DNA from 4 places in the Streptomyces sp. NPDC055506 genome. Region 2 is predicted to be linked to each of the others. Evidence: riboswitches for the same ligand, from Rfam matches in the RefSeq annotation. Region 2 holds a riboswitch; each other region holds the start of a gene.
What was found. A riboswitch is a leader RNA that binds a small molecule or an ion and turns the genes downstream of it on or off. The one in region 2 is predicted to bind cobalamin.

Region 1 (8,977 bases), on a different contig from region 2:
CCATCGTCTCGTCCGTCGCCTCCAGCAGCCGCTGGGCCAGCAGCACCCGCTGGCGCAGGACCCAGCGGTAGGGAGTCGTCCCCGTCTCCTGCTGGAAGCGGCGGGCGAAGGTGCGCGGGGACATATGGGCGTGGGCGGCGAGCTGCTCGACGGTGACCTCCTCGTCGAGGTGGCGCTCCATCCACGCCAGCACGTCTCCGATCGTGTCACCCTCGGAGTGGGGCAGCGGGCGCTCGATGTACTGGGCCTGGCCTCCGTCGCGGTGCGGCGGCACCACCATCCGCCGGGCGATCTTGTTGGCGACCTCGGTGCCCTGCTCCTTGCGGACCAGGTGGAGGCAGGCGTCGATCCCGGCGGCCGTGCCGGCGGAGGTGATCACCGGGTCCTCGTCGACGTAGAGCACGTCCGGCTCGACGACCGCTCGGGGGTACTGCCGGGCGAGGTCCCGCGCGTGCTTCCAGTGCACGGCGCAGCGGCGGTCGTCCAGCAGCCCGGCGGCGGCCAGCACGAAGGCGCCGGAGCAGACGCTGAGCACTCGGGCGCCGCGGCCGACGCCGCGCCGCAGGGCGTCCAGCAGTTCGGGCGGGAACGAGCGCGTCGCGTAGCTGTGCCCGGCCGGCACCGCGATCAGGTCGGCCGTCTCCAGCCGCTCCAGGCCGTGCTCGGCCTGGAGCGAGAAGCCCGAGTTCATGCGCAGGGACGGGCCCTCGGCCGAGGCGACCGCGAAATCGTAGACCGGCAGGCCGTCGTCGCTGCGGTCGGTGCCGAAGACCTCGCACACCACACCGAGTTCGAAAGGATTCACGCCGTCGAGCAGGACGACGGCCACGTTCTGGAGCATGCCTCCAGTGTGCCTCGCCGGTGGCAGTAATTCGAGGGTCTACGGCAGTACTGCCACTGACGGTAAGGAGTCATCGGCGCGACAGTGGTGTCCATGGAAACGAACCAGGCACAGACACTCATCGCAATGATCTTCGTACTCGGGACGCTGGTCCTCCTGGTCCTCCCGTCAGTGATCGGCATCGTGCGCGACAGGCGCGTCGACCGTCAGATCAGGGAGGCCCAGGAGGCCAGGGAGCGCGAGCGGGCTCAGAAGTCCTCGTCCAGGTCGACGGTGCCCTCCACCGCCACCTGGTACGCCGAGGGGCGCCGCTCGAAGAAGTTGGTCAGCTCCTGAACCCCCTGGAGCTCCATGAAGGAGAAGGGGTTCTCGGAGCCGTACACCGGAGCGAAGCCGAGCCGGGTGAGCCGCTGGTCGGCAACGCACTCCAGGTACTGCCGCATCGACTCGGTGTTCATGCCCGGGAGGCCGTCACCGCACAGGTCGCGCGCGAACTGCAGCTCGGCCTCGACGGCCTCCCGCAGCATGTCCGTGACCTGCTGCTCGAGCTGGTCGTCGAACAGCTCCGGCTCCTCCTTGCGGACGGTGTCGACCACGTCGAAGGCGAAGGACATGTGCATCGTCTCGTCCCGGAACACCCAGTTGGTGCCGGTGGCCAGGCCGTGCAGCAGGCCCCGGCTGCGGAACCAGTAGACGTAGGCGAAGGCACCGTAGAAGAACAGGCCCTCGATGCACGCGGCGAAGCAGATCAGGTTCAGCAGGAAACGGCGGCGGTCGGCCTGGGTCTCCAGCCGGTCCAGCTTCTCCACCGAGTCCATCCACTTGAAGCAGAACCCGGCCTTCTCGCGGATGGAGGGGATGTTCTCCACCGCGTCGAACGCGGCGGCACGGTCCTCCGGGTCGGGGAGATACGTGTCGAGCAGCGTCAGATAGAACTGGACGTGCACGGCCTCCTCGAAGAGCTGCCGGCTCAGATACAGCCGCGCCTCGGGGGAGTTGATGTGCTTGTACAGCGTCAGCACCAGGTTGTTCGCGACGATCGAGTCGCCCGTGGCGAAGAAGGCGACCAGCCGGCCGATCAGGTGCTGCTCCATCGGGGACAGCTTGGCGAGGTCGGCGACGTCCGAGTGGAGGTCTACCTCCTCCACGGTCCAGGTGTTCTTGATGGCGTCCCGGTAGCGCTCGTAGAAGTCCGGGTAGCGCATGGGGCGCAGGGTGAGCTCGAAGCCGGGGTCGAGAAGGTTCTGGGTGGTCATTACTGGCAGGCCTCGCAGGACTCGGGGTTTTCCAGGGAGCAGGCGACCGCTTCGGGATCCGGGGTGGTGGCCTGCGCGGGGACAGCGGCCTGGGCCGCGCGGGCGATGCGGGTCGCCGGGCGTGAACGCAGGTAGTACGTCGTCTTCAGCCCGGCCTTCCAGGCGTACGCGTACATCGAGGAGAGCTTGCCGATGGTCGGCGTCTCCATGAAGAGGTTCAGGGACTGGGACTGGTCCAGGAACGGCGTCCGGGCCGCCGCCATGTCGATCAGACCGCGCTGCGGGACCTCCCACGCCGTGCGGTAGAGCGCCCGTACGTCCTCGGGGATCCAGGCGAACTCCTGCACCGAGCCGTTCGCCTCGCGCAGCGCCTCCCGGCTGCGGGCGTCCCATACGCCGAGCCGCTTGAGCTCGTCCACCAGGTAGGAGTTGACCTGGAGGAACTCACCCGACAGCGTCTCGCGCTTGAACAGGTTGGACACCTGCGGCTCGATGCACTCGTACACGCCCGCGATGGAGGCGATAGTGGCCGTGGGCGCGATGGCGAGGAGCAGGGAGTTGCGCATGCCGGTCGTGGCGATGCGCTCGCGCAGGGCCGCCCAGCGCTCGGGCCAGGTCAGCTGCACGTCGTAGTGGTCGGGGTGCAGCACGCCCCTGGCCGTACGGGTCTTCTCCCAGGCCGGCAGCGGGCCGTTGCGCTCGGCGAGGTCGGCGGAGGCCTCGTACGCGGCGAGCATGATCCGCTCGGCGATACGGGTGGAGAGCGCCTTGGCCTCGGGCGAGTCGAAGGGCAGGCGCAGCTTGAAGAAGACGTCCTGCAGGCCCATGGCCCCGAGGCCGACCGGACGCCACCGGGCGTTGGAGCGGCCCGCCTGCTCGGTCGGGTAGAAGTTGATGTCCACGACCCGGTCGAGGAACGTGACGGCCGTACGGACGGTCTCGTCCAGCCGCTCCCAGTCGAGATCGCCGGTCGATGTGTCGACAAAGGAACCCAGGTTGACCGAGCCCAGGTTGCAGACCGCCGTCTCCCCGTCGCTGGTGACCTCCAGGATCTCCGTGCAGAGGTTGGAGGAGTGGACGACGTGGCCCGGCTCGGCCGTCTGGTTGGCGGTGCGGTTGGCGGCGTCCTTGAAGGTCATCCAGCCGTTGCCGGTCTGCGCCAGGGCGCGCATCATGCGGCCGTACAGCTCACGGGCGGGCAGGGTCTTCTTCGCCAGGCCCTTCGCCTCGGCCTCCCGGTACGCGGCGTCGAACTCCTCGCCGTACAGGTCGACCAGCTCGGGCACGTCCGCGGGGGAGAACAGCGACCACTTCCCGTCGGCGTTCACCCGCCGCATGAACTCGTCCGGCACCCAGTGCGCCAGGTTCAGATTGTGCGTACGGCGGGCGTCCTCGCCGGTGTTGTCGCGCAGCTCCAGGAACTCCTCGATGTCGGAGTGCCAGGTCTCCAGATAGACCGCGGCCGCGCCCTTGCGGCGACCGCCCTGGTTCACGGCGGCGACCGAGGCGTCGAGGGTCTTCAGGAACGGGACGATGCCGTTGGAGTGGCCGTTGGTGCCGCGGATCAGCGAACCGCGCGCACGGATGCGGGAGTACGACAGCCCGATGCCGCCCGCGTGCTTCGACAGCCGCGCCACCTGGTGGTACCGGTCGTAGATCGAGTCCAGCTCGTCCTTGGGGGAGTCGAGGAGGTAGCAGGACGACATCTGGGGGTGCCGGGTGCCGGAGTTGAAGAGGGTGGGGGAGGAGGGCAGGTAGTCGAGGCGGCTCATGAGCCCGTAGAGCGCGGCGACCTCGTCGACGGCCTGTGCCGTGTCGTCCTCGGCGAGCCCGGCGGCGACGCGCAGCATGAAGTGCTGGGGCGTCTCGACGACCTTGCGGGTGATCGGGTGGCGGAGCAGGTAGCGGCTGTGCAGCGTCCGCAGGCCGAAGTAGCCGAAGCGGTCGTCGGCGGCCCGGTCGATCAGCGCGTCGAGCCGGGCGGCGTGGACGCGCACGAACTCGGCGGTCCGGTCGGCGATCAGTCCCTCCCGGTGGCCGACCGCGACGGACTCGGTGAAGGACGTGACGCCCTGGGAGGCGGCCTCTTCGCGGATGCCGATCGTCAGCAGGCGCGCGGCCAGCCGGGAGTAGGCGGGGTCCTCGGAGATGAGGCCGGCGGCCGACTCCGTCGCGAGCTCGCGCAGCTCCGTCTCGTCCGCCCGCGCGGACCGCCCGCGCAGCGCGGCGGCGGCGACCCGGCCGGGGTCGGCGTCGGGGAGATCGGCGGTCAGCTCGGTCAGGGTCCGCAGCAGCGCGGCACCGGGACCGTCGTGCTCTTCTTCGGAAGCTGAGACCGGTTCGGCTGGCGCGATGGTCACGTGGGGCTCTCCCTCGCTCGGCAAGGGGCCTCGCGCAGGGCAGGGGGCAGCACACGAGCGCACACGGCGTCGCGTCCACCGGCCCATTCCACGAGGCCCGGACGTCAGGGCACCCCGGCCGGACGGCCGGGTGCGCTGTCGGCAGGTCCTCGGACTGACTCCCGTGCATGACGTTTCTGGGAACAGACATGCACAAGTACACCGTTGCGGGACAGTTCCGGATTCGCACCGGATTCCCCTGCGGCGACAGCGAGCACGAGCATACATCTTGTGCCGGGTTCGGGCGGCACCCCCAGATGTTGTGTCGTGCTGGTTTCAGAGCGTCAACTGGTAGGTGAGGAGAGTGATGTCCGCCAGGTGCGGGATCGGGTTCCAGTCGCGCTCGGGAGTGCGGGTGAAACCCAGGCGTTCGTAGATGCGGTGGGCTGCGCGCATGGTGCGCTGGGTCGACAGCACGATGCGGACGCAGCCGGGCGTGGCCCGTGCGCGGTCGATGCAGGCGGATACGAGGGCCTCGCCGGTGCCGCGGCCGCGGGCGGCGTGCGAGACCGCGAGCATTCGTATCTCGGCCTCTCCCGGGCCGGCTATGTCGGCCATGGGGCCGCCGGACGGTACGAAGGTGACGCCGCCGAGGAGGGTGTCGTTCTCGACGGCGACCAGAACGTCGGCTGCGGCTGCGCGTCTGGCGACGTCTCGCAGTTCGTGGAGGTACGCGTCGCTCTCGCCGAAGTCGAGAAGGCCGTCGGCGAGGTAGGCGTGGGCCGTCAACTCGCCGAGGGGGCCGTACTCGGTGGGTTTCACTCGCCGGATCAAGGTGTCCATGGCGTGAGTGTGTACGACAGCGGGCCGCCGGTGTGGTTGATCACCGGCGGCCCGCTGCGGGCGTATGTGCCCGGTCCGTTCTAGTGGGCGGAGCCCGCCGTGGCCGGCGGCAGTTCCACCTGCACCCCGGGGTCGCCCGCGTCCGCCGTGTAGTCCTCCGGCTTGGTCTCGTCGATGCCGTCGGGGGCCTTGAGGGCCTTCAGGGCGAAGGTGAGGACCACCGTCACCACCACGTTCAGGACGAACGCCGTGAGGCCGATGTAGCCGATCTCGCCGATGCCGGGGATCTCCTTCGAGGAGCCGCCGAAGTGCTTCTGGGTCGGCGAGGCGACCCCGTACGCGGCGGCCGTGCCGTAGATCATGCCGACCGCCCAGCCCGCGAGCAGTGCCCAGCGGTGGAACCAGCGGGTGAACAGGCCGCCGACCAGGGCCGGGAAGGTCTGCAGGATCCAGATGCCGCCGAGCAGCTGGAAGTTGATGGCGACGGTCTTGTCCATGGTGAGGACGAAGGCCAGCGCGCCCACCTTCACCAGCAGGGAGACCAGTTTGGAGACCTTGGTCTCCTGCGCCGGCGTGGCGTCCGGCTTGAGGAAGTCCTTGTAGATGTTGCGGGTGAAGAGGTTCGCGGCCGCGATGGACATGATGGCCGCCGGCACGAGCGCTCCGATGCCGATCGCCGCGAAGGCCACGCCGGCGAACCAGTCCGGGAACATCGTCTCGAACAGCTGCGGGATCGCCAGCTGCCCGTTCTGCACCTTGATCCCGGCCGCGATCGCCATGAAGCCGAGCAGCGCGAGCAGGCCCAGCATCAGCGAGTACAGCGGCAGGATCGTGGTGTTGCGGCGGATCACCTCACGGCTGCGCGAGGACAGCGTCGCCGTGATCGAGTGCGGGTACATGAACAGCGCGAGCGCGGAGCCGAGCGCGAGGGTGGCGTACGTCCACTGCCCCGCCTCCGGCGGCACCAGCGCACCGCGCGCCGCCCCCGTCGCCGGGTTGGTCTGGCTGTACGCGTCGCCCGCCTTGGCGAAGATCTCGTCGAAGCCGCCCAGCTTGATCGGGATGTAGATGATCGCCACCGCGATGACGATGTAGATCAGGGTGTCCTTGACGAAGGCGATCAGCGCCGGGGCCCGCAGGCCCGAGGAGTACGTGTAGGCCGCCAGCACACCGAACGCGATCAGCAGCGGCAGGTCCTTGATGAACCAGTTGGTGTCCTCGCCGCCGCCGACGCCCATCACGTCCAGCACGGCCTGGATGCCGACGAGCTGGAGCGCGATGTACGGCATGGTCGCGAGGATGCCGGTGACGGCCACGGCCAGCGACAGGCCCTTGGAGCCGAAGCGGCCGCGCACGAAGTCGGACGTCGTCACGTACCCGTGCTTGTGGGACACCGACCACAGGCGGGGGAGGAAGGTGAAGATCAGCGGGTAGACCAGGATCGTGTACGGCACCGCGAAGAAGCCCGCCGCGCCCGCCGCGTAGATCGCCGCCGGTACGGCCACGAAGGTGTACGCCGTGTACAGGTCGCCGCCGAGCAGGAACCAGGTGACCCAGGTGCCGAACGACCGGCCACCCAGGCCCCACTCGTCGAGGCTGTGCTCGTTCTCGGCCTTGCGCCACCGCGCGGCCAGGAAGCCCATGACCGTGACGAGCAGGAAGAAGAAGATGAAGACGGCGAGTGCGACGCCGTTCACGCCGTCCTTCACCGCGCACCTTCCTTACGGGCGCGCTGGTCACGCTGCCACAGCTTGTAGGCGATCATCGTCAGCGCGGTGGAGATGAGCACCCACGCCATCTGGTACCAGTAGAAGAACGGTATGCCGATGAAGGCCGGGTCGGTCTTGGCGTAGGAGCCGACCCACAGCATGGCCACGAAGGGCGCTAGGAGGCAGACGCCGATGACGACGCGCATCGGCGTCACCACCGGACCTCTACTGGCTTCTGGGGCTTGCGACATCAGGCGGCTCCGTCCCCTCAGTGATCACCTGTGCAATGCGCAGGCAATCTAGGTCAGGGTGCGGCGGGAACGGAACCCCTCGTCCGCAATGCGACACCCAATAGAAACCGGGGCTCACCAGCGGTCCGCGTCGTGCGCTACTCGACAGGCCGCTTCAGCCGGGCCACGAACTTGTACCGGTCCCCCCGGTACACCGACCGCACCCACTCCACCGGCTGCCCCTCCCGGTCCAGCGAGTGCCGGGACAGCATCAGCATCGGCAGGCCGACATCCGTGCCCAGCAGGCCGGCCTCGCGCGGGGTGGCCAGCGACGTCTCGATGGTCTCCTCGGCTTCCGCGAGATGGACGTCGTAGACCTCGGCGAGCGCGGTGTAGAGGGACGTGTACTTCACCAGCGACCGGCGCAGCGCGGGGAAGCGCTTGGCGGACAGATGGGTGGTCTCGATGGCCATCGGCTCGCCGTTGGCCATGCGCAGCCGCTCGATGCGCAGCACGCGTCCGCCGGGCGTGATGTCGAGCAGGCCTGCGAGGCGGTCGTCGGCGGTGATGTAGCCGATGTCCAGCAGCTGCGAGGTGGGTTCCAGGCCCTGGGCACGCATGTCCTCGGTGTACGAGGTCAGTTGGAGCGCCTGGGAGACCTTGGGCTTGGCGACGAACGTGCCCTTGCCCTGGATGCGCTCCAGACGGCCTTCGACGACCAGCTCCTGCAGCGCCTGGCGCACGGTCGTGCGCGAGGTGTCGAACTCGGCGGCCAGCGTGCGCTCGGGCGGGACCGGTGTGCCGGGCGCCTGTGTGTCCGTCATGTCGAGCAGGTGCTTCTTCAGGCGGTAGTACTTGGGCACGCGTGCGGTACGGACGGGCGCCCCGTTCTCGTTCTCCGCACTGCTGACGTCGGTGCTCATGCTCCGCCTTCCCGGCTCGGTCTGCCGACACGATCCCACTTGTATACCGTCGGCGCCGCTTTTGGTCTAGTCCACAACATCCAGTGGTCTACCTGAAGTATGGCGTGTACAGCCAGCATTTCGCTGGCTTATTACTTAAAGGTCCCTGCATATGTAGGTCGCATAACGGCTGGTCAGAGCCTTATCGGACCTCTTGACAGGTCTCGTGGTCCAGGCCAAGCTCCTCCCTACTGGTCTACACCAATGGTCCAGCTGAGGAGGGTGGCGTGAAGCGCAAGCTGATATCCGCGATCGGTATCGCGGGCATGATGGTCTCCATCGCGGCGTGCGGGGGCGAGGGCGGTGGTTCGGACAAGGGCGGCGCGGACGCCAAGGAGCTGACCGTCTGGCTCACCGTCGATGCCCAGAACAACTGGCCGCAACTGGTGAAGGCCGCCGACGCGGCGGTGCAGAAGAAGCACCCCGGTCTCAAGATCAACCACGAGTACTACGGCTGGCCCGACAAGAACGCCAAGCTCGACGCCGTCCTCGCCACCGACAAGGCGCCCGACGTGGTCGAGATGGGCAACACCGAGATGCTCGGCTACATGGTCAAGGGCGCCTTCGCTCCCCTGGACCCGGCGAAGTTCGACAACTCCGACGCCTGGCTGGACGGCCTCAAGGCCTCGGTCACCTACGAGGACAAGACCTACGGCGTCCCGTACTACGCCGGCGGCCGCGTCGCCAACTGGCGCAAGGACATCGCGGCTTCGGTCGGTGTGAAGACGCCCCCGAAGACCTACAAGGAGCTGACTGCCGCCCTGGACAAGATCCAGAAGAAGGAGGGCGGCAAGTAC
Region 2 (5,211 bases):
CTCCGGCACGGACGGGTCGGAGAGCGTGCACAGCACGTCGTTGTCGGCGGGCAGCCGCTTGCGCGTCACGCCGCTGGCCACCATCTGCACATCGGTGAAGATGGGCGCGCCGGCGCGCAGGGCCTCACGGGCGCGGGCCACGACGGCCGGGGAGTAGGCCAGGTCCCGTACGAGGTCGACCATCCCGCAGGCGTGGATCATCCGGACCGTGACCTGGCTGACCTCGGCGGGCAGGGCCGTGAGGTCCGCCTCCGCGCGGATGGTGGCGAAGGACTGGCGGTAGATGGCCGGGCCGTCCTTCTCGTAGTCGTACGTGGTCACGGTGTTCTTCTCGCTGCCTTCGGTCGTCGTACGGGTCATGTCGTCGTCAGGGTCATGAGGCGATCGCCGCCAGGGCGGAGGCGAGTCGGGCAGGGGCGTCCAGGGAGGTGGTCCGGGGTTCCTGACCGCTCACGGCGGTGGAGAGCAGGTAGCCGCCTTCCGGAGCGGCGACCACGTCGACGCGGTCGCCCCGGGGGTGTCCGCAGCGGCGTTCGCACCCGGACCAGTACAAGGGGAGGCCGCCCGGCTCGATCGCGTCGAGAGCCTCGGCCGCGTCGGTCCGTACGTCCGCCCGCGACTTGGCGCAGCCGGGACTGCCGATACACGCACCGACGCGCAGCCAGGGGGAGTCCGGGTCGGTGACCAGGCCGGTGGCGGCGAGGCGGGCGAGGGATTCGTCCGGGTCCGTTCCGGGTGTGGGAAGAACCACACCGCGCCACGGGGTGAGACGCAGCTCACCCGCGGCGACGTACGTCAGCTCCCGCCACTGGTGCGCCGAGAGCCGTCCCAGGGGAACGTGCACGGAGAGGCCGGCACCGTGGGGCCCCGGGGGCGGACCGGCCGTGCGGCCGGTCTCCCGGCTGCGCCGCTCGTGCCGGACACCCTCGGCCCGTAGCCGCTGACCGACCGCGTCGAGCAACTCGTCGCCGGAGAGGGGCAGTTCATCCACGCGCCAGACGCGGTCCCCACTCGTCCGCGCCGCCTCCAGGAAGACCTCCGCGGCCGTCAACGCGGCCCGGGCCGCTACCTCGACACCGACGCGCAGCGCTTCCCCGGCCGCTCCGAGCGCGAGTTCCGCGCCGCCGTCCGCCGTCGCCCGTACCGTCACATCGGCACCGAGTCCGGCCACGTCACCGCGTCCGTCGTCGAGCGCGAACAGAAAACGCCCCGACAGGTCCCGCGCCGCCTCGCTCGCGCACAACGCCGCGTCCAGGGCCGTCAGCCAGGGGCGTACGTCCAGCACACCCCGCCCGTCGAGACCGGACAGCGGCGAGGCCACGATGTTGCGCACCCGCTCGTGCCCACGCGAGGGCAGCAACCCGGCCGCGTCCAGCAACTCGGCCAGCTCCCCGGCGCATCCGTCGGGCAGACCGCGCAGTTGCGCGTTGCCGCGCGAGGTCAGATGCAGGTCTCCGTCGCCCAGCCGTTCGGCCACGTCCACGAGCGTCCGCGCCTGCGCAACGGTCAGCACCCCACCGGGAATCCGGACGCGGGCGAGCGCTCCGTCGTCCGCCGCGTGCAGCCGCAGCGTCCCTGGACAGGCGTCACCGCGGTCGCGTGGGACCGCTGTGGCCTGGGTCGATGAGCGCTGGGCAGCCGTGGACATGGCGGCGAGCATACCTACCATCACACCTGGTGTATGCCGTGCCCTCTTCCCCTGGCACTTACTATGATCGCGGCGGATCATCCGGTCCGCCATCGCCACGACGGCGACAGGGGAGGAAGCCGGTGCGAGTCCGGCGCGGTCCCGCCACTGTGAGTCCGGCCCATGCGGCCGGGCGAGTCAGGAACTCCCTTTCCCAGGCTCTCGGCTTCGCCCGAGCAGGGGAGACCCCATTTCGACACCACCCGGGGCGCGGACACCCCGAGGAAGGCCCGACGCCGCATGCTGCATTCATCCGGGGGACGACCCCCGCACCCCCGCATCTTGCTCCTGTCGACGTCCGACACTGACCTGCTGAGCGCCCGCGCGGCCGCCGGCCCGGTGTCCTACCGTTTCGCGAACCCCTCCCGTCTCGCCCTCGACGACCTCCCCGGCCTCCTCGACGGGACCGACCTGGTCGTCGTACGCCTCCTCGGCGGCATCCGGGCCTGGCAGGACGGCCTCGACCTGCTGCTGGCCGACGGCCGCCCGGTGGTCGTGCTCACCGGCGAACAGGCTCCGGACGCTCAGCTGATGGAGGCCTCCACCGTCCCCGTCGGCATCGCCGCCGAGGCGCACGCCTACCTCGCCCACGGCGGCCCGGCCAACCTGGAGCAGCTCGCCCGCTTCCTCTCCGACACGGTCCTGCTGACCGGCCACGGCTTCGAGGCTCCGGCGGCGGCACCCACCTGGGGACCGCTGGAGCGCACGCCCCGCGACGGCGCCGACGGTCCGACCGTCGCCGTGCTCTACTACCGGGCCCACCACATGAGCGGCAACACCGCTTTCGTCGCCGCCCTGTGCGACGCGATCGAGGACGGGGGCGGCCGGGCCCTGCCCCTGTACGTCGCCTCCCTGCGCGCCCCCGAGCCCGAGCTGATCGAGGAACTCCGTTCGGCCGACGCGATCATCACCACGGTCCTCGCCGCGGGTGGCACCAAGCCCGCCGCGGCCTCGGCCGGCGGTGATGACGAGTCCTGGGACGCCGGTGCGCTCACCGAGCTGGACGTCCCGATCCTCCAGGCCCTGTGCCTCACGGGTTCGCGTGCCGCCTGGGAGGAGAACGACGAGGGCGTCTCCCCGCTCGACGCGGCCAGCCAGATCGCCGTCCCCGAGTTCGACGGCCGCCTGATCACCGTCCCGTTCTCCTTCAAGGAGATCGACGAGGACGGCCTCCCGGCCTACATCGCCGACCCGGAGCGCGCCGCCCGTGTCGCCGGAATCGCCGTACGCCACGCCCGGCTCCGCCACATCCGGCCCGCCGACAAGCGCCTCGCGCTGGTCCTGTCTGCCTACCCGACCAAGCACTCCCGCATCGGCAACGCGGTCGGCCTCGACACTCCCGCCAGCGCGGTGGCCCTGCTGCGGCGACTGCGCGAGGAGGGCTACGACTTCGGCACGGACGCCGAGGTGCCGGGCCTGGCCTCCGGCGACGGCGACGAGCTGATCCGCGCGCTGATCGACGCGGGCGGCCACGACCAGGACTGGCTCACCGAGGAGCAGCTGGCCCGCAACCCGGTGCGCATCCCGGCGGCCGACTACCGCCGCTGGTACGCCACGCTCCCCGAGGAGCTGCGCACGGCGGTCGAGGAGCACTGGGGTCCGGCGCCGGGCGAGATGTTCGTCGACCGCAGCCGCAACCCGGAGGGCGACATCGTCCTCGCGGCCCTCCGCTTCGGCAACCTGCTGATCCTCATCCAGCCCCCGCGCGGCTTCGGCGAGAACCCCATCGCCATCTACCACGACCCGGACCTCCCGCCGTCCCACCACTACCTGGCCGCCTACCGCTGGATCGCCGCCCGTGCCGAGGACGGCGGCTTCGGCGCCGACGCGATGATCCACCTCGGCAAGCACGGCAACCTGGAGTGGCTGCCGGGCAAGAACGCCGGCCTGTCCGCCGCCTGCGGCCCCGACGCCGCCCTCGGTGACCTGCCCCTGATCTACCCGTTCCTGGTCAACGACCCCGGCGAGGGCACCCAGGCCAAGCGCCGCGTCCACGCCACCCTCGTCGACCACCTCGTCCCGCCCATGGCCCGTGCCGACTCCTACGGCGACATCGCGCGCCTGGAGCAACTCCTCGACGAGTACGCCCAGATCTCCTCCATGGACCCCGCCAAGCTCCCGGCGATCCGCGCCCAGATCTGGACTCTCATCCAGGCCGCCAAGCTCGACCACGACCTCGGCATGGACGACCGCCCCGACGACGACGGCTTCGACGACTTCCTGCTCCACGTCGACGGCTGGCTCTGCGAGGTCAAGGACGCCCAGATCCGCGACGGTCTGCACGTCCTCGGCAACCCGCCCACCGGTGACGACCACGTCAACCTGGTCCTCGCCGTGCTCCGCGCCCGCCAGATCTGGGGCGGCACCACGGCCCTGCCCGGCCTGCGCGAGGCCCTCGGACTCGACGAGTCCGCCGCCACCCGCACGACCGCCGACGCGGCGGAGGAGAAGGCCCGCGCCCTGGTCCAGGCGATGGAGGACGCGGGCTGGGACCCGGCCGCCGTCCCCACCGAGCACGGCGAACAGGTCGCCGCGATCCTGGAGTTCGCGGCCCGCGAGGTCGTGCCCCGCCTCGCCGGGACCACCGCCGAGATCGACCACACGGTCCACGCGCTGGCCGGTGGCTTCGTTCCGGCGGGCCCCTCGGGCTCCCCGCTGCGCGGACTGGTCAACGTCCTGCCGACCGGCCGCAACTTCTACTCGGTCGACCCCAAGGCCGTCCCCTCCCGCCTCGCCTGGGAGACCGGCCAGGCACTCGCGGACTCCCTGCTGGAGCGCTACCGCACCGACAACGGCGAATGGCCCACCTCCGTCGGGCTGTCGTTGTGGGGCACGAGCGCCATGCGCACGGCGGGCGACGACGTGGCCGAGGCCCTCGCCCTGCTCGGCATCCGCCCCGTCTGGGACGACGCCTCCCGCCGTGTCACCGGGCTGGAGCCCGTCCCCGCGGAGGAGCTGGGCCGACCCCGCATCGACGTCACCCTGCGGATCTCGGGCTTCTTCCGGGACGCCTTCCCGCACACGATCGGACTGCTGGACGACGCCGTACGCCTGGCGGCGTCGCTGGACGAGCCGGCCTCGGTGAACCACGTCCGGGCCCACGTCGAAACCGACCTGGCCGAGCACGGCGACGAACGGCGAGCCACCACCCGCATCTTCGGCTCCCGCCCCGGCACCTACGGCGCCGGTCTGCTCCAGCTCATCGACTCCCGCGACTGGCGCACCGACGCCGACCTGGCCGAGGTCTACACGGTCTGGGGCGGCTACGCCTACGGCCGTGAACTCGACGGCCGCCCGGCCCGCGAGGAAATGGAGACGGCCTACAAGCGCATCGAGGTCGCCGCGAAGAACACGGACACGCGCGAACACGACATCGCCGACTCCGACGACTACTTCCAGTACCACGGCGGCATGGTCGCCACGGTCCGCGCCCTGCGCGGCACGGCGCCCGAGGCGTACATCGGCGACTCCACCCGCCCCGAGACGGTCCGCACCCGCACCCTCGTGGAGGAGACCTCGCGCGT
Region 3 (5,033 bases), on a different contig from region 2:
CCGGCCGCCTCCTCGGCGTCGGGAACCCGCGGGGAGTGGATGTCGTAGACACCTGGGCCCGCCTCGCGCGGATAGCCGTGCGAGGCGAGTTCGCGGGCGACCTGCATATGGGAGCGGGCGGCCTCCAGGCTGATGACGTCCGCGTCGAGGTCGTCGATGGCCTGCACGATGTCGCCGAACTCGGCGTAGCACATATGCGTGTGGATCTGCGTGTCCGGCCGCACGCCACCCGTGCTGAGCCGGAAGGCCTCCGTGGCCCACGCCAGATACTCCGGCCGGTCGGCGGCCCGCAGCGGCAGCGTCTCACGCAGGGCGGGCTCGTCGACCTGGATGACCGACGTCCCGGCCGCCTCCAGGTCCCCCACCTCCTCGCGCAGGGCGAGGGCGACCTGCCGGGCCGTCTCGGCACGCGGCTGGTCGTCGCGGACGAAGGACCAGGCGAGCATGGTGACCGGGCCGGTGAGCATGCCCTTCACCGGACGGTCCGTGAGGGACTGCGCGTAGGTCGTCCAGCGCACGGTCATCGGCTCGGGGCGGGAGATGTCGCCGGCCAGGATCGGCGGGCGGACGTAGCGGGTGCCGTAGGACTGGACCCAGCCGTGCTGCGTGGCGAGGTAGCCGGTGAGCTGCTCCGCGAAGTACTGGACCATGTCGTTGCGTTCGGCCTCGCCGTGCACGAGGACGTCCAGACCGGCCTTCTCCTGGAAGGAGATCACCTGCTGGATCTCGGCCTGGATGCGCTCCTCGTAGCCGGCCGTGTCGATCCGGCCCGCTCGCAGGTCCGCGCGGGCCGAACGCACCTCACCGGTCTGCGGGAAGGAGCCGATCGTGGTGGTCGGCAACAGGGGCAGACCCAGACGGGTGCGCTGGGCGGCGGTCCGCTCGGCGTACGGCAGCGAGCGGCCTGCGTCCGCCCAGGACACCGCGGCCGTACGGGCGCGTACGGCCGGGTCGCGGGTGATCGGGGAGTTCGCCCGGGAGGACAGGTCCGCCCGGTTCGCGGCGAGTTGCGCGCCGATGGTGTCCGTGCCCCGCGCCAGACCGCGCGCCAGGGTGACGACCTCGGCGGCCTTCTGCTGCGCGAAAGCCAGCCAGCGCAGGACCTGCGGCTCGATGTCCCGCTCCGCCCCCACGTCCAGCGGCACGTGCAGGAGGGAGCACGAGGCCGAGACGTCGACCCGGTCGGCCAGGCCGAGGAGCGTGCCGAGCCGGGAGAGCGAGGCCGGCAGGTCGTTGATCCAGATGTTGCGGCCGTCGACGACACCGGCGACCAGCCGCTTGCCCGGCAGACCGCCCACCGCGGCCAGATCGTCCAGGTTGGCCGCCGCCGACCCCGTGAAGTCCACCGCGAGACCCTCGACCGGCGCCTTCGCCAGCACCGGCAGGGCGTTCCCGAGCCGGTCGAAGTACGAGGCGACCAGCAGCTTCGACCGGTCGGTGAGGGCTCCGAGGTCGCGATAGGCACGCTCGGCGGCGTTCAGCTCGGCAGGGGTCCGGTCCTGGACCAGGGCCGGCTCGTCCAGCTGGACCCACTCGGCGCCCGCCGCGCGCAGGTCGGCGAGGACCTCGGCGTACACGGGCAGCAGCCGGTCCAGGAGCGTGAGCGGCTCGAAGTCCGCGGGCACCCCCGGCGCGGGCTTGGCCAGGAGCAGGTACGTCACAGGGCCGACGAGGACGGGGCGCGGGGTGTGGCCGAGTGTCAGCGCCTCGCGCAGCCCGGCGACCTGCTGGGACGAGTCGGCGGTGAACACCGTGTCCGGACCCAGCTCGGGCACCAGATAGTGGTAGTTCGTGTCGAACCACTTGGTCATCTCCAGCGGCGCCACGTCCTGCGTGCCACGCGCCATGGCGAAGTAGCCGTCCAGGGCGTCCGCCTCGACCGCGTCCCGGTGGCGGCCGGGGATCGCCCCGACCATGACGGTGGTGTCCAGGACGTGGTCGTAGAACGAGAAGTCGCCCGTCGGGACCTCGTCGATGCCGGCGTCGGCCAGTTGCCGCCAATTCGAGGCGCGCAGCTGGGCGGCTGTGGCCCGGAGCGCGTCGGCGGTGACGCGGCCCTTCCAGTAGCCCTCGATCGCCTTCTTCAGTTCCCGGTGCTGTCCCTGGCGGGGGTAGCCGTACACGGTGGACCGTGCTGCCGCGGCTGCGGGCTTGGTGGTCACGGAGATCTCCTTCGCGAGACGAATCCCTGAGATCCCGGCGACGGGACGAGAGCGCGAAGGGCGACCAACCGGACGGAAACGACCTCGCGCGGCAGAAACAGCGCGGTCGTCCGCCTGGTATGTACGCCGACCCGCCCTCGAGGTCACCGGGATGTCCGCGCACGAGTGGTCCGCGCGCGGGCAGTTGGCAGGTCTTCGGACTCGCGGGCACGCTCTCACCGTGTGAGAACACCTACTGGCCGTCGCTTCCCAGGCCCTGTTCGTGGGCCCAGTGCGTATGACGGCGGTCGTTCCCGCTCACCGCTGCGGGGCAGTCCCGGATTCCCACCGGGTTCCCTCTTGCGACGCTTCCCGCCTGGCTGACGGGGGCGAACCAGCTGCACCGCCAGCCTATACACGGGACGGCCGGGGAAGCGACCCTCAGCCGCCGCTCACCGGCCGTCCCGCCGCCAGCGCGGCCAGTTCGTCCGGGGTGCGCGGGCCGGGCGCGGAATCGGTCAACAGCCCCTGGGCACGCAGCAGTTCGGCAGCGGCCGCACCCCACGGCAATCGCAGTCCCGCCTGCCGGAGGAGATCGGTCCGGGCCAGTGCCGTGGGCGCGGGGGCGAGGTGCACGCCGTCCGGGGTGAGGAGCGCCGCGTCGTCGGCCCAGCGCAGGGCGAGATCGACGTCGTGCGTGGCCATCACCACCGTGGTGCCGTTCGCACGCAGCCCGTCGAGCGTGCTGAGGAGCCGTTCCTGGCCGTCGGGGTCGAGCCCGGCCGTCGGCTCGTCGAGGACCAGGACACGGGGCCGCATGGCGACCGCGCCCGCGATGGCGGTCCGCTTGCGCTGCCCGTAGGAGAGCAGATGGGTGGGCCGGTCGGCCAGGGCGCTGATGTCCAGGGCGGCGAGCGCCTCCGCCACCCGTGCCCGTACCTCCGTATCGGCCAGTCCGAGGTTCAGCGGCCCGAACGACACGTCCTGCTCGACGGACGCCGCGAACAACTGGTCGTCCGGGTCCTGCACCACGAGCTGGACGGTCGTCCGCAGCCGGGTCAGGCCCTTGCGGTCGTACGTCACCGGCTGCCCGTCGACCGTCAAGCGGCCCTTGTGCGGCCGCAGTCCGCCGCTGAGCAGCCGCATCAGCGTGGTCTTGCCGCTGCCGTTGCGGCCGAGCAGCGCGAGCGCCCGGCCCTCGCGGATGTCGAAATCGAGGCCGCTGAGCACGGCCGGGCCGTCCTCGTAGGCGAAGGACGCGCCCCGCAGGGCGACGAGGGCGGGCTCGCTCATGCCGGCGGCCTTTCCAGTACGAAGGTGAGGACGGCCAGCGCCGCGAGGAGCGCGCAGCTGGCGACCGTGAAGCGGACGGAGACGCGGGCCTCGGGCACCAGGACACGCAGGGTCCCGTCGTAGCCGCGCCCGGCGAGACCGGCCTGGAGGCGGGCCGCCCGGTCGAAGGCCCGGACGAACGCGGTGGCGCCGAGTCCGCCCAGCGAACGCCAGGCGGCGGCCCGCGTGGTGTGCCCGAGCCGGGCGGCCTGCGCGTCGCGGATCCGGCGCACGGAGTCCAGCAGCAGAAAGCTCATGCGGTACGTCACGAGCGCGACATCGACGACGGGCGCCGGGACGCCCGCCCGGACCAGGCGCGGCAGCAGGTCGGACATGGGCGTGGTGAAGGCGAACAGCAGCACCCCAAGGGAGGCCGCCGAGGTGCGCAGCAGCAGCTCCCCGGCCCGGAGGGGCCCGTCGTCGGCGAGGGAGACGAAGCCTTCCGGGCCGCCGACCTGGACGAGCAGGGTGACCGCGCCGGTGACGCAGAAGCCCAGCGGCACCCGGTAGGCCCGCCACAGCCGGCGCCCGGGCACACCGGCCGGCCCCAGCAGCAGGCACACGGCCGTCACGAGCACCAGCGCAGCGCCCGGCCAGGGCGGCAGCGAGATGGCCAGCACGGTGAGCCCGAGACCGAGCACTGCCTTGTCCACGGGATGGCGGCGGCGCCAGCGACTGCTGTGCGCCGCCGCGTCGATCGGCAGCACGCGGCTCAGGCCCTTTCGGCCGTGGACTCCTCGGCGGTGCCGGCTGCCGCACTGCCGGCGTCCCGCGCCTGCTGCTCACCCTGCCGCCGGCCCCGGCGCAGACCGAAGTAGTAGGCGAGGACACCGGCGCCGAGCGCGGCCTGGAGGGAGAACAGGGCCGACTCGATCTCACCGGACGGCGGTTCGTACAGCGGCGAGAACCAGGGCTTGTAGTCCGGCTCGATCTCGGTGATCGCCGTCTCCGCCTCGCCGTCGGCGCCCGTGAACGGCTCCTCCTTGTGGTCGCCGAGGCCGAGCGCGAGCGGCAGTACGGCGAGCGCGGCCACGGCGAGCAGCAGCAGGAGGTTGATCTTCGTGTTCTTCTTCATCGGGTCGCCGCCTCGGTCTCGGTCACGGACTGCTTCTTGGCGAGGAGCACGCCCAGCCGGGTCAGTTCGCCCTTGCTGGACTGCACGAGCAGCCGCATCACGAGCACCGTCAGCAGCCCCTCGCTCACCGCGAGCGGGATCTGGGTGACGGCGAAGATGGTGCCGAACTTGCCGAGCGCGCCCACGAACCCGCTGCCCGGGTCGGGGAAGGCGAGCGCCAGCTGCACGCTGGTGACGCAGTAGGTGGACAGGTCGGCGAAGAACGCCCCGAAGAAGACCGCGACCATCAGCGGCACGTCGTACCGCCGCAGCAGCTTGTACACGGCGTATCCGGCCCAGGGTCCGACGATCGCCATGGAGAAGACGTTGGCGCCGAGCGTGGTCAGACCGCCGTGGGCGAGCAGCAGTGCCTGGAAGAGCAGGGTGATGGTGCCCAGCACCGCCATGATGGGCGGCCGGAACAGGATGGCTCCCAGGCCCGTTCC
Region 4 (8,977 bases), on a different contig from region 2:
GACCACCTGGATCTTCTCGCGCAGCAGGAGGTCGAGGACGAACTTCTCGTCGTCGTGGATCTTGTGCACCTTGGGGTCGATGCGCGGGAAGGCGTACAGCGCCCCCTTCGGCTTCACGCAGGTCACGCCCGGGATCTCGTTGAGCTTCTGCCAGGCCACGTCCCGCTGCTCCAGCAGCCGCCCGCCCGGCCCGGTGAGGTCGCCGATGGACTGCCGGCCGCCGAGCGCGGCCTGGATGGCGTACTGGGCGGGCGCGTTGGCGCACAGTCGCATGGAGGCCAGCATGGTGAGGCCCTCCAGGTAGTCCTTGGCGTGCTGCCTCGGGCCCGTGACGATCAGCCAGCCGGAGCGGAAGCCCGCCACCCGGTAGGTCTTCGACAGGCCGCAGAAGGTGAGAACGACCAGGTCGGGGGCGAGGGTGGCGGCCGAGTGGTGCACGGCGTCGTCGTAGAGGATCTGGTCGTAGATCTCGTCGGCGAACACCATCAGGCCGTGCCGCCGGGCGAGGTCGAGGATGCCCTCGACGATCTCCTTCGGGTAGACCGCGCCGGTGGGGTTGTTCGGGTTGATGATCACGACCGCCTTGGTCCGATCCGTGATCTTCGACGCCATGTCGTCCAGGTCGGGATACCAGTCGGCCTGCTCGTCGCACAGGTAGTGGACCGCCTTGCCGCCGGCCAGAGTCGTCACCGCGGTCCACAGGGGGAAGTCCGGGGCGGGGATCAGGACCTCGTCGCCGTCCTCGAGCAGCGCCTGTACGGCCATGGAGACCAGCTCCGACACGCCGTTGCCGAGGAAGACGTCGTCGACGCCGACCTCCAGGCCCAGCGTCTGGTAGCGCTGGGCCACCGCCCGGCGGGCGGACAGCACACCGCGCGAGTCGGTGTAGCCGTGCGCCTGCGGCAGCATCCGGATCATGTCCTGGACGATCTCCTCCGGCGCCTCGAACCCGAAGAGCGCCGGGTTGCCGGTGTTCAGGCGCAGCACACTGTGACCCGCCTCCTCCAGCGCGTTGGCGTGCTCGATGACCGGGCCGCGGATCTCGTAACAGACCTCGCTGAGCTTGCTCGACTGCCGGAACTCCATGCGCGCGCTTCCCCTCGGCCGATTGGTGTTGCTTGGTTTTACCAAGTAGCTGCTTGGAAAGTCCAACAACTTGTCTAGACTGCGTCGCATGCCACCTCGCCGAAGCTACGACCAGTACTGTTCCGCCGCCCGCGCGCTCGACCTGGTCGGCGACCGCTGGACCCTGCTGATCGTCCGGGAGCTCCTCGCCGGTCCCCGCCGCTACACCGATCTGCACGCGGACCTGCCCGGCGTCAGCACGGACGTACTCGCCTCCCGGCTCAGGGACATGGAGCGCGACGGCCTCGCGACCCGGCGTCGGCTGCCACCGCCCGGCGCGGCCTCCGTGTACGAACTCACCGAGCGGGGGCGGGGGTTGCTGCCGGTGCTGCAAGCGCTGGGGGAGTGGGGGCAGGGGGACCTGGGGGAGCGGCGGCCGACGGACGCCGTGCGGGCGCACTGGTTCGCCCTGCCGCTGCTGCGCCGGCTGGACGGGGAGGGGCTGGTCGAAGTCCGTCTGGAGGAAGGGCACTTCCACCTCTACGCCGGTGCCGAGGACGGACCCGTGTACGGCGACGGGCCCGCCCCCGGGGAGCCGGACGCCCGGCTGGTGCTGGACACCGGCACCTGTACGGCCATCGGCCGGGGCGAGCTGAGCCTGGTCCAGGCGGTCAGGGAGGGCCGGGTCGAGGTGAGCGGCGAGGGCACGCTCGCCAAGGCACTGCGCGACACATGACAGAAGGCCCGCGCGAAGCGGGCCTTCAGAGTCCAGGGCAGGTCAGGCGGCGGGCGGCACCCGTGACGGCCGCCCCGAGCCGCGTGTCAGCGTGTACCCGGCGACCCCCGCCAGCGCGGCCAGCACGCCGCCCACCGCGGTCCACACCCACCGGTCCGACCACCAGCCGGACGCCCAGCCGTCCTCGGGTTGGAGCCCGGCCAGCACCGCCGAGGACTCCTCCTCGTCCCCGGACCGCGTCGCGATCCCCGGCACCAGCGGCTCGGCCAGCGAGCCGTCCACCGCCGCGGATCCGCCGATGTCCTTGGAGTCGACCCGTACCTCGGAGCCGACCGGGAGGCCCAGGTCGGATGCGGCGACGCCGGTGACCGTCAGCCGGACGTAGTACGTGCCCTGCAGCGGGTCGTTCGCCCACGGCTCCGACCAGGCCCGGACCGTGCGCAGCACACAGGCGAGTTCGACCGAGGCCGCGTCCGCGGCGGCGGTGCGCGTCTGCGCCCCGTACTGGCAGGCCTGGCGGCGGCGCAGCCCGTCGTACACGTCGATCTGCCAGGTCTGCGGCGCGTGGGTGTCCGGCAGCTTCACCTTCGCCGTGACCGTGGGGCGCTGCCCGGTGTCGGCGGGGAACGACCAGTACAGGTAGTCGCCGGTGGAGCCGCTCGCCGTGGCGCGCTGCCCCTGCTCGATCTCCGTCGCGGTACGGAAGGAGGTGCCGGCCCGGGTGGGCGCCGCCGAGGTGTCCTGCGACGGGCTCGGCGAGGCGTCGGCCGCGGCAGGAGCGGCCGCGAGCCCCAGGGTCAGCAACGCCGCGCTCAACGCACGTATCACTCGCATCAGTTGGTCCTCCAGACCGCGACCCGCCAGCGCGAAAGCCAGCCCCAGACGAGACCGGCGAGGAAGCCGGTGAGGATCAGCGCGCCGAGCAGCCACCAGCCGCGGCCGAGGCCGAAGGAGGCCACGTCGCCTGCCCGGCTCGGCCCGTCCACGACGTCGACGGTCAGCTCCAGCGGCAGCCCGGGCGTGGTCTTCACGCCGGAGGCCGCCGAGAAGGAGTGGGTGACCGCCAGGCACACGGCCTCCGCGGCCGGCTTGTCACCGTCGGCGTCGTCGCGCTCGGGCTCGGGGTGCCTGAGCCCCGTCGAGATCACATCCGTACGGCCGTTGCCCGCCGCCTCGCCGCGCACGATCTCCCGGCCCTTGAGCGTCACGGCCCGCAACAGCACGCCGTAGGCTGGGTTCACGGCCCGGTCCGCCGCCACGCTCACCGAGGCGCGCAGCTCCTGACCCGGCAGGACGTCCACCCGGTACCAGCGCTGCTGCCCGAACTCCTCCCGGTCGCTGTACAGGCCCGACTTCAGCGTCGGCGCCTCCGAGCACCGGGACGCGCCCTCGGCCGCCACCGGCGTCACCACCGGATCGGCCGCCCGGTCCACCAACTGGTTGACCTTGTCGGTGAGTTCGTCCTGGTGCTCCACCGAGGTGTAGGTGCCGCCGGTGGCCTCGGCGATGCAGCTCAGCTGCCTGCTCAGTTTGGCGGTCGGCACCAGGCCCAGTGTGTCGATGGTCAGTCCGATGCCCTTCGCCGCGATCTCGCGGGCCACCTCGCACGGGTCGAGCGGGGCACAGGTGTCCTCGCCGTCGCTGATCAGCACGATGCGCTTGGAGCCGTCGCCGCCGTCGAGGTCGTCGGCCGCCTTCAGCAGGGCCGGGCCGATCGGCGTCCAGCCCGTCGGGGTGAGCGTGGCGACGGCCGTCTTGGCCTCGGTGCGGTCCAGCGGGCCGACCGGGTAGAGCTGCGCGGTGTCCTTGCAGCCCGTCTTCCGGTCGTCCCCGGGGTAGTCGGCGCCGAGGGTGCGGATGCCGAGTTCGACCTCCTCGGGCGTCGCGTCGAGTACCTCGTTGAACGCCTGCTTCGCGGCGGCCATCCGCGACTGTCCGTCGATGTCCCGCGCCCGCATCGAGCCGCTCACATCGAGGACGAGGTCGACCTTGGGGGCGGCCTGGCCCGTGGGTTCGCCGGCGGCCGCTCCGGCCGGGAAGGCGATCCCGGCCGTCAGCGCGGCGAGCAGGGCGCAGACGCCCGCCGCCAGCCGTTTTCTTGTGATCATCGGCGGATCTTATTGATCTCCGGGGTCGTGCTCCAAAAGCCGGGCTGCAAGACGAGTCTCACGCAAGGGGATTGGGCAGTTCCGCCCATTGGTCCCCGGGCGTCTGCGGCGAGAGCCGCATCAGCGTCAGCGCCTTGGTGGGCAGGGGGTCCGTGCGGAGCGCCGTGAGGTCCGGGGTGCGCGGTAGGTCGTCCACGGCCGTCTCCAGCGCCGCCGCGAGCGCCGCCCCCGACCCCGCCGTCCCGGCCAGCGCGCCCGCCACCAGCGAGCCGAACAGCTTGCGGCGCAGCGTGCGTTCGTCGTCCGTGACCATTCGGGCGGGCAGGTCGGGCACCGTGATGCCGTGCCGGGCGAGGCGGGCGGGGCTGACGCGGATGTCGGCCAGATCGCGGTAGACGAGCCGCAGCGGATCGCCCTCCGGCGAGAGGACCACCAGGAGGTTCTGGCCGTGCGCCTCCAGAGCCACGCCCAGCTCCAGCAGCCGCAGCCCGACGGTGAGGGCGAGGCGCGCGAAGCCGGCCAGCCAGGCGGGGGAGCGGGGCAGGGCGCTGGTCGCGAGCGCCGCCACCGGCAGCACCCGTTCACCGCTCCCGGCGTACGTCTGCGGCGACTCCCGCAGCACGGCCGCGAAGTCGGGGGAACCGGCCGCCGCGGCGCCCAGGGTGCGGGTGATGTGCAGCAGGCCGTCCATGCGCGCGGCGGGCGTCTCGGCGAAGTCCGACAGCAGCGCGGACGCGGCGACCGAGGGCAGCGAGATGTCCCGCACCGAGGACGTCAGCCGGGCGCTGAGCGAGGTCTTGACATGCGGCCCGCCGGGCAGGGCGAGCGTCCGCAGGGACATCAGCGGATGCCCGGCGCGCCGCTCCTCGCACGCCCGCTTCAGCACGTGCGCCGCCTGCCAGGGGTGCACCGGCAGCACCACACGCGGCCCGTCCCGCAGGTCCCGCGGCCAGGCCCCCGTCACCAGGCACTCCTCCGCCCGCACCGGCACAAGACCCAGCTCCACGACCGGCCGGTGCTCGGGCCCGTAGGCGAGCTGCTCGGCCACCGAGAAACCCGGCCGGGACCGGCAGGTGGGGTGGAACGGATGCCCGTCGACGATCCGTTGCTCCCACTCCCAGTCGTTCCCCGGCCACTCGTCGGCCGAGTGGCCCTCCTGCCCCGCTCTCGACAGGGCCAACGAGGCGACACTGTGCCCGAGTTCGGCGGCGAAGGAGGCCGAGTGCGGAACGGCGAGGTCTGTCACCAGCCGCGCCGGATCGTCGTAATCCACGCCGTCGAGCCCGACGACGGTGACGTGGTCGCCGGTCGCGTACGGATCCGGCGGCGGGCCGTGCAGCCGGCGGCCGTCGGTCAGGAACAGGGTCAGCCCGTCCCGGGCCGGCTCCCCGCGGGCCACCCAGGGCAGCGGATCATGGGCGAGACCGCGCCACAGACGGGACAGCACGGCCGCCCGGGCACCGGGCAGTTCGGCCTCGTACCGCGGCAGCAGACCAGGGCGTACGACGGCCAGTTCCTCGGCGACCTCGGCCTCGGCGGTGGGGAAACGGTGCACGGGCGGGCTCCTCGGGTACGAATAGGGCGTCACGGCGCGATGACGGCGACCGGCATACTGATCATCTCCGCCAGGAAGTCCGGAAGTCCCGGAAGGGCCGCTGGGAACGTGGAGAACACAAGGAACGCAGGGAAACGAGTGGATCGCGTGGACCTCATGCCCCCGCCCGCCGACGCGTACGCCGCCGTGCCGCTGCTGAACTGCCTGCTGCGGGAAGTGGCCCGGCCGGTGCGCCGGACCGGCGAGCACCGGATCTACCGACTGCCCGGCGGAGACCGGCTGCTGCGGGTGCGCGGGACGCGGCGGCCCGCCGAGCCCGAGGTCGAGGGGCCGGACGGCTGGCAGTGCGTCGGCCACACCGAGCTGGTCAAACTCGTCGCCGAGGAACTGCGACGGCACACCGGCCTGTCCAACCACGAACTGCCCGCCGAGATGATCGACAGCAGGGACGCCGTGGCCGCCCTGCTGGAAGCCCGCGAGCGCGCCACCCCGCCCGACGATCCCTATCTGCGCTCCGAGCAGTGCCTCCTCACCGGCCACACCCACCACCCGGCCCCCAAGGCGCGTGGCGGCGGCCCGGCCGCGGGCTGGCTGCCGTACGCGCCCGAGGCGTACGCCCGTTTCCCGCTGACCCTGCTCGGGCTGCGCGAGGACACCGTCGTCGAGGAGGGCGACACCTCGGCCCTCGACGCCCTCGGCACCGCCCCGCCCGGCTACCGGCTGCTCCCGGCCCACCCCTGGCAGCTCGACCTGGCGAGCGCGGAGCTCGCCGCCGCCTTCGCGGACGGGAGGCTGGTCCGGCTCGGCACGACCGCCTTCGACACCTGGCCCACGGCCGCGATCCGCACGCTCTACGCACCCGAGCAGGACCTGTTCCTGAAGTTCAGCCTGGACGTGCGCATCACCAACGACATCCGCCGGCTGTGGCGCCACGACCTGCTCGCCCTGCGCCGCACCGACACGGCCGTGTGCGCCGCCTTCGAGACGTTCGACGGCCCCCCGGCCTGGCTCGGCGACCGCGGGTACCGCACCGCGGACTTCGCCTTCGAGGCCCTGGCCGTCCTCGTCCGCGACGGCTTCGCCGGCCGTCTCCTGCCCGGCGCGACCCCGCTGCTCGCCGCCGGACTCGTCGAGGGCTTCGACGGCAGCCCGCTCGACCGCGCCGCCGACCCCGGGGCGTGGTGGGCGGCGTACCTGGCGCAGGTGGTGCCCCCGGCGCTGGAGACCTTCGCCCGGCACGGCGTCGTCATCGAGGCCCATCTGCAGAACACCCTGGTCGCCGTGGACGCCGACGGCATGCCCGTGCAGGCGCTGTACCGGGACGCCGAGGGCGTGAAGCTGCTTTCGGACGTCTCCCGGGAGGCCGGCTGGGAGCGGCTCGTGTACTGCCTGGTCGTCAACCACCTCACCGAGATCGCCGGCGCCCTCGCCGAACGCCGGCCCGGCTTCGCCCCCTGGCCCGCCGCCCGCCGCGAACTCGCCCGCCACGACCTGCCCGAGATCTCCGGCCTGCTCACCTCGCCCACCCTCCCCGCCAAGACGAACCTCCTGCTGCGCTGGACGGGCGCGAACGGCGCCGACGCCCGCTACCTGCCGCTGCCCAACCCGCTCAGGGAAGGAACGTGACCTGCGGGGCCCCCGTCCGCGCAGGCCGGCGAGACGGACCGAACCGGTGCTCCGGCCGCATGGAATGATGGCGGGCGACATGGCGACGGCGGAACGAGGAAGCCGGTGTGAATCCGGCGCGGTCCCGCCACTGTGACCGGCCTCGGCCGGGAGCCAGGAGACTCACGCGGTCGCCTCCTCGACGAACCACCGGGGCGGATCTCCCCGGAGAGAGGAAGGGTGCGGCATGTCCGCAACCCCGGCCGGAGGGGTTCCGTGCCGCGTCGTCGTGTGCCGGGACTGCTGCTGCGGCAGCCGCAAGGTGACCGGCGTCGACCACGCGGCCCAGACCGAGCGGCTGCGCGAGGCGGCGCCCGTGCGGGTCTCCGAGTGCCTCGACGTCTGCGACCAGGCCAACGTCATCGTCGTACAGCCGTCCGCGGCGGGCCGGGCCGCCGGGGCCCGGCCGGTGTGGTTCGGTCTGGTCAACGACCCGGCCGCGACCGAGGACATCGTCACCTGGGTCCGCGAGGGCGGCCCCGGCGTCGCCCCCCGGCCCGAGATCCTCGACCTGTACGCCTTCAGCCCGCTGAAGAGGCCGCGCCCGGGCGGCTCATGACCCGGCGGTGGCCGGCACGCACAGGACGGGGACGTTCGAGAGGTGCAGGAGTTTGTGGGGGGTCGAGCCCAGCAGGGCGCCGCGCACCGGGCTCTCGCCCCAGGTGCCCACCACGATCACCCTGCCGTCGTGGCGTGCCGCGGCGTCGATGAGCGCCTGCGCGGGCCGCTGGTCGATGAGTTCGACGGTGCTCGGCACGCCGGCTTCGTCGGCGACCCGGACGGCGTGACCGAGCACGGTGGTCCCGGCCTCGCGGACGGCCTCGTGGTGAGCGCCGTACTCCTCGCCCGTGACGCCCGGGGCCGCGGCTCCGTAGACGATCACCAGCGGTTCGCCGTACGCGGCCGCCACCTCGATCGCGACGCGCAGCGCGCTCCGGGCGCCCGGGGACTCGTCGTAGCCGAGGACCACCGACATCTCAGGACTCCTTGCCGTGCTTGCCGGGGACGAGGTCGGGGTCGACCACGCTGGGGTGTTCCGACCAGAACACGGGGGTGATCAGCCGCCACACGACCATGAGGATCACGCCCGTGACGATGATGCCGATACCGATGACCAGCGGGGGACCGAGCCCGAACCACGAGACGCCGCTGTAGGAGTTGGCGGGGTCGGACATGTCCGCCACGGACTCCACCAGCAGCCAGGCCAGCAGCCCGGCACCGACCAGCGGGCCGAGCCCGATCAGGAAGAAGTTGCGGGCACTGCGGGTCAGTTGGCGGCGGTAGTAGACCGCGCAGGCGAGACCCGTGAGCGCGTAGTAGAACGCGATCAGCAGGGACAGCGCGGTCAGCGAGTCGAAGAGGGCGTTCTCGCTGATGTGGTAGAGGACGAGATACCAGACGATGGCGATACCGGCGACCCACCAGGTGCTCACGTCGGGCGTGCGGAACCGGGGGTTGATACGGCCGAAGTGCGCGGGCAGCGCATGGCGGCGGGCCATCGACAGGCCGGTGCGCGACGCCGGGATGATCGTCGTCTGCGTCGACGCGAGCGCGGACGTCGAGACCGCCAGCAGCACGACCCAGTCCCAGCCGCCCATCACCTCTTCGGCGAGCAGCGCGAAGATGAACTCCTCCTCCGCCGCGTTCTCGGCCAGATAGGCCGTTCCCGCGTACCCCACGACCGCGAACGCGACCGCGAGGTAGGTCACCAGGAGCAGCACCGTCGACCACACGGCCGCCTTGCCGGGGGCGGTGGCGGAGTCCTCGGTCTCCTCGGTGAGGTTGACCGCCGACTCCCACCCCCAGTAGATGAACACGCCCAGCAGCAGGGCGGCGGTCAGGGACGCC

Region 1: it holds a riboswitch for cobalamin, as region 2 does, so the genes downstream of both, ACWIF2_RS13410 (ribonucleoside-diphosphate reductase subunit alpha) here and cobN (cobaltochelatase subunit CobN) in region 2, are expected to answer to the same signal.
Region 3: it holds a riboswitch for cobalamin, as region 2 does, so the genes downstream of both, metE (5-methyltetrahydropteroyltriglutamate--homocysteine S-methyltransferase) here and cobN (cobaltochelatase subunit CobN) in region 2, are expected to answer to the same signal.
Region 4: it holds a riboswitch for cobalamin, as region 2 does, so the genes downstream of both, ACWIF2_RS14330 ((2Fe-2S) ferredoxin domain-containing protein) here and cobN (cobaltochelatase subunit CobN) in region 2, are expected to answer to the same signal.

What each region holds. Positions count from the first base shown of each region.
Region 1 is NZ_JBSHKH010000027.1:35,068-44,044, reverse strand. Features, by position in the region: gene ACWIF2_RS13420 (GlxA family transcriptional regulator) at 1-841, opposite strand, end outside; gene ACWIF2_RS13415 (ribonucleotide-diphosphate reductase subunit beta) at 1,090-2,097, opposite strand; gene ACWIF2_RS13410 (ribonucleoside-diphosphate reductase subunit alpha) at 2,097-4,457, opposite strand; cobalamin riboswitch at 4,581-4,720, opposite strand; gene ACWIF2_RS13405 (GNAT family N-acetyltransferase) at 4,773-5,279, opposite strand; gene mctP (monocarboxylate uptake permease MctP) at 5,360-6,988, opposite strand; gene ACWIF2_RS13395 (DUF3311 domain-containing protein) at 6,985-7,239, opposite strand; gene ACWIF2_RS13390 (GntR family transcriptional regulator) at 7,377-8,141, opposite strand; gene ACWIF2_RS13385 (extracellular solute-binding protein) at 8,408-8,977, shown strand, end outside.
Region 2 is NZ_JBSHKH010000237.1:364-5,574, reverse strand. Features, by position in the region: partial or broken gene ACWIF2_RS39890 (precorrin-8X methylmutase) at 1-360, opposite strand, end outside; gene cobG (precorrin-3B synthase) at 374-1,660, opposite strand; cobalamin riboswitch at 1,705-1,855, shown strand; gene cobN (cobaltochelatase subunit CobN) at 1,928-5,211, shown strand, end outside.
Region 3 is NZ_JBSHKH010000004.1:148,782-153,814, reverse strand. Features, by position in the region: partial or broken gene metE (5-methyltetrahydropteroyltriglutamate--homocysteine S-methyltransferase) at 1-2,162, opposite strand, end outside; cobalamin riboswitch at 2,332-2,555, opposite strand; gene ACWIF2_RS03180 (energy-coupling factor ABC transporter ATP-binding protein) at 2,583-3,434, opposite strand; gene cbiQ (cobalt ECF transporter T component CbiQ) at 3,431-4,180, opposite strand; gene ACWIF2_RS03170 (energy-coupling factor ABC transporter substrate-binding protein) at 4,186-4,548, opposite strand; gene ACWIF2_RS03165 (energy-coupling factor ABC transporter permease) at 4,545-5,033, opposite strand, start outside.
Region 4 is NZ_JBSHKH010000030.1:22,152-31,128, forward strand. Features, by position in the region: gene ACWIF2_RS14300 (pyridoxal phosphate-dependent aminotransferase) at 1-1,086, opposite strand, end outside; gene ACWIF2_RS14305 (winged helix-turn-helix transcriptional regulator) at 1,175-1,801, shown strand; gene ACWIF2_RS14310 (hypothetical protein) at 1,844-2,635, opposite strand; gene ACWIF2_RS14315 (vWA domain-containing protein) at 2,635-3,909, opposite strand; gene ACWIF2_RS14320 (IucA/IucC family protein) at 3,968-5,464, opposite strand; gene ACWIF2_RS14325 (IucA/IucC family protein) at 5,621-7,090, shown strand; cobalamin riboswitch at 7,148-7,270, shown strand; gene ACWIF2_RS14330 ((2Fe-2S) ferredoxin domain-containing protein) at 7,317-7,688, shown strand; gene ACWIF2_RS14335 (universal stress protein) at 7,683-8,105, opposite strand; gene ACWIF2_RS14340 (APC family permease) at 8,107-8,977, opposite strand, start outside.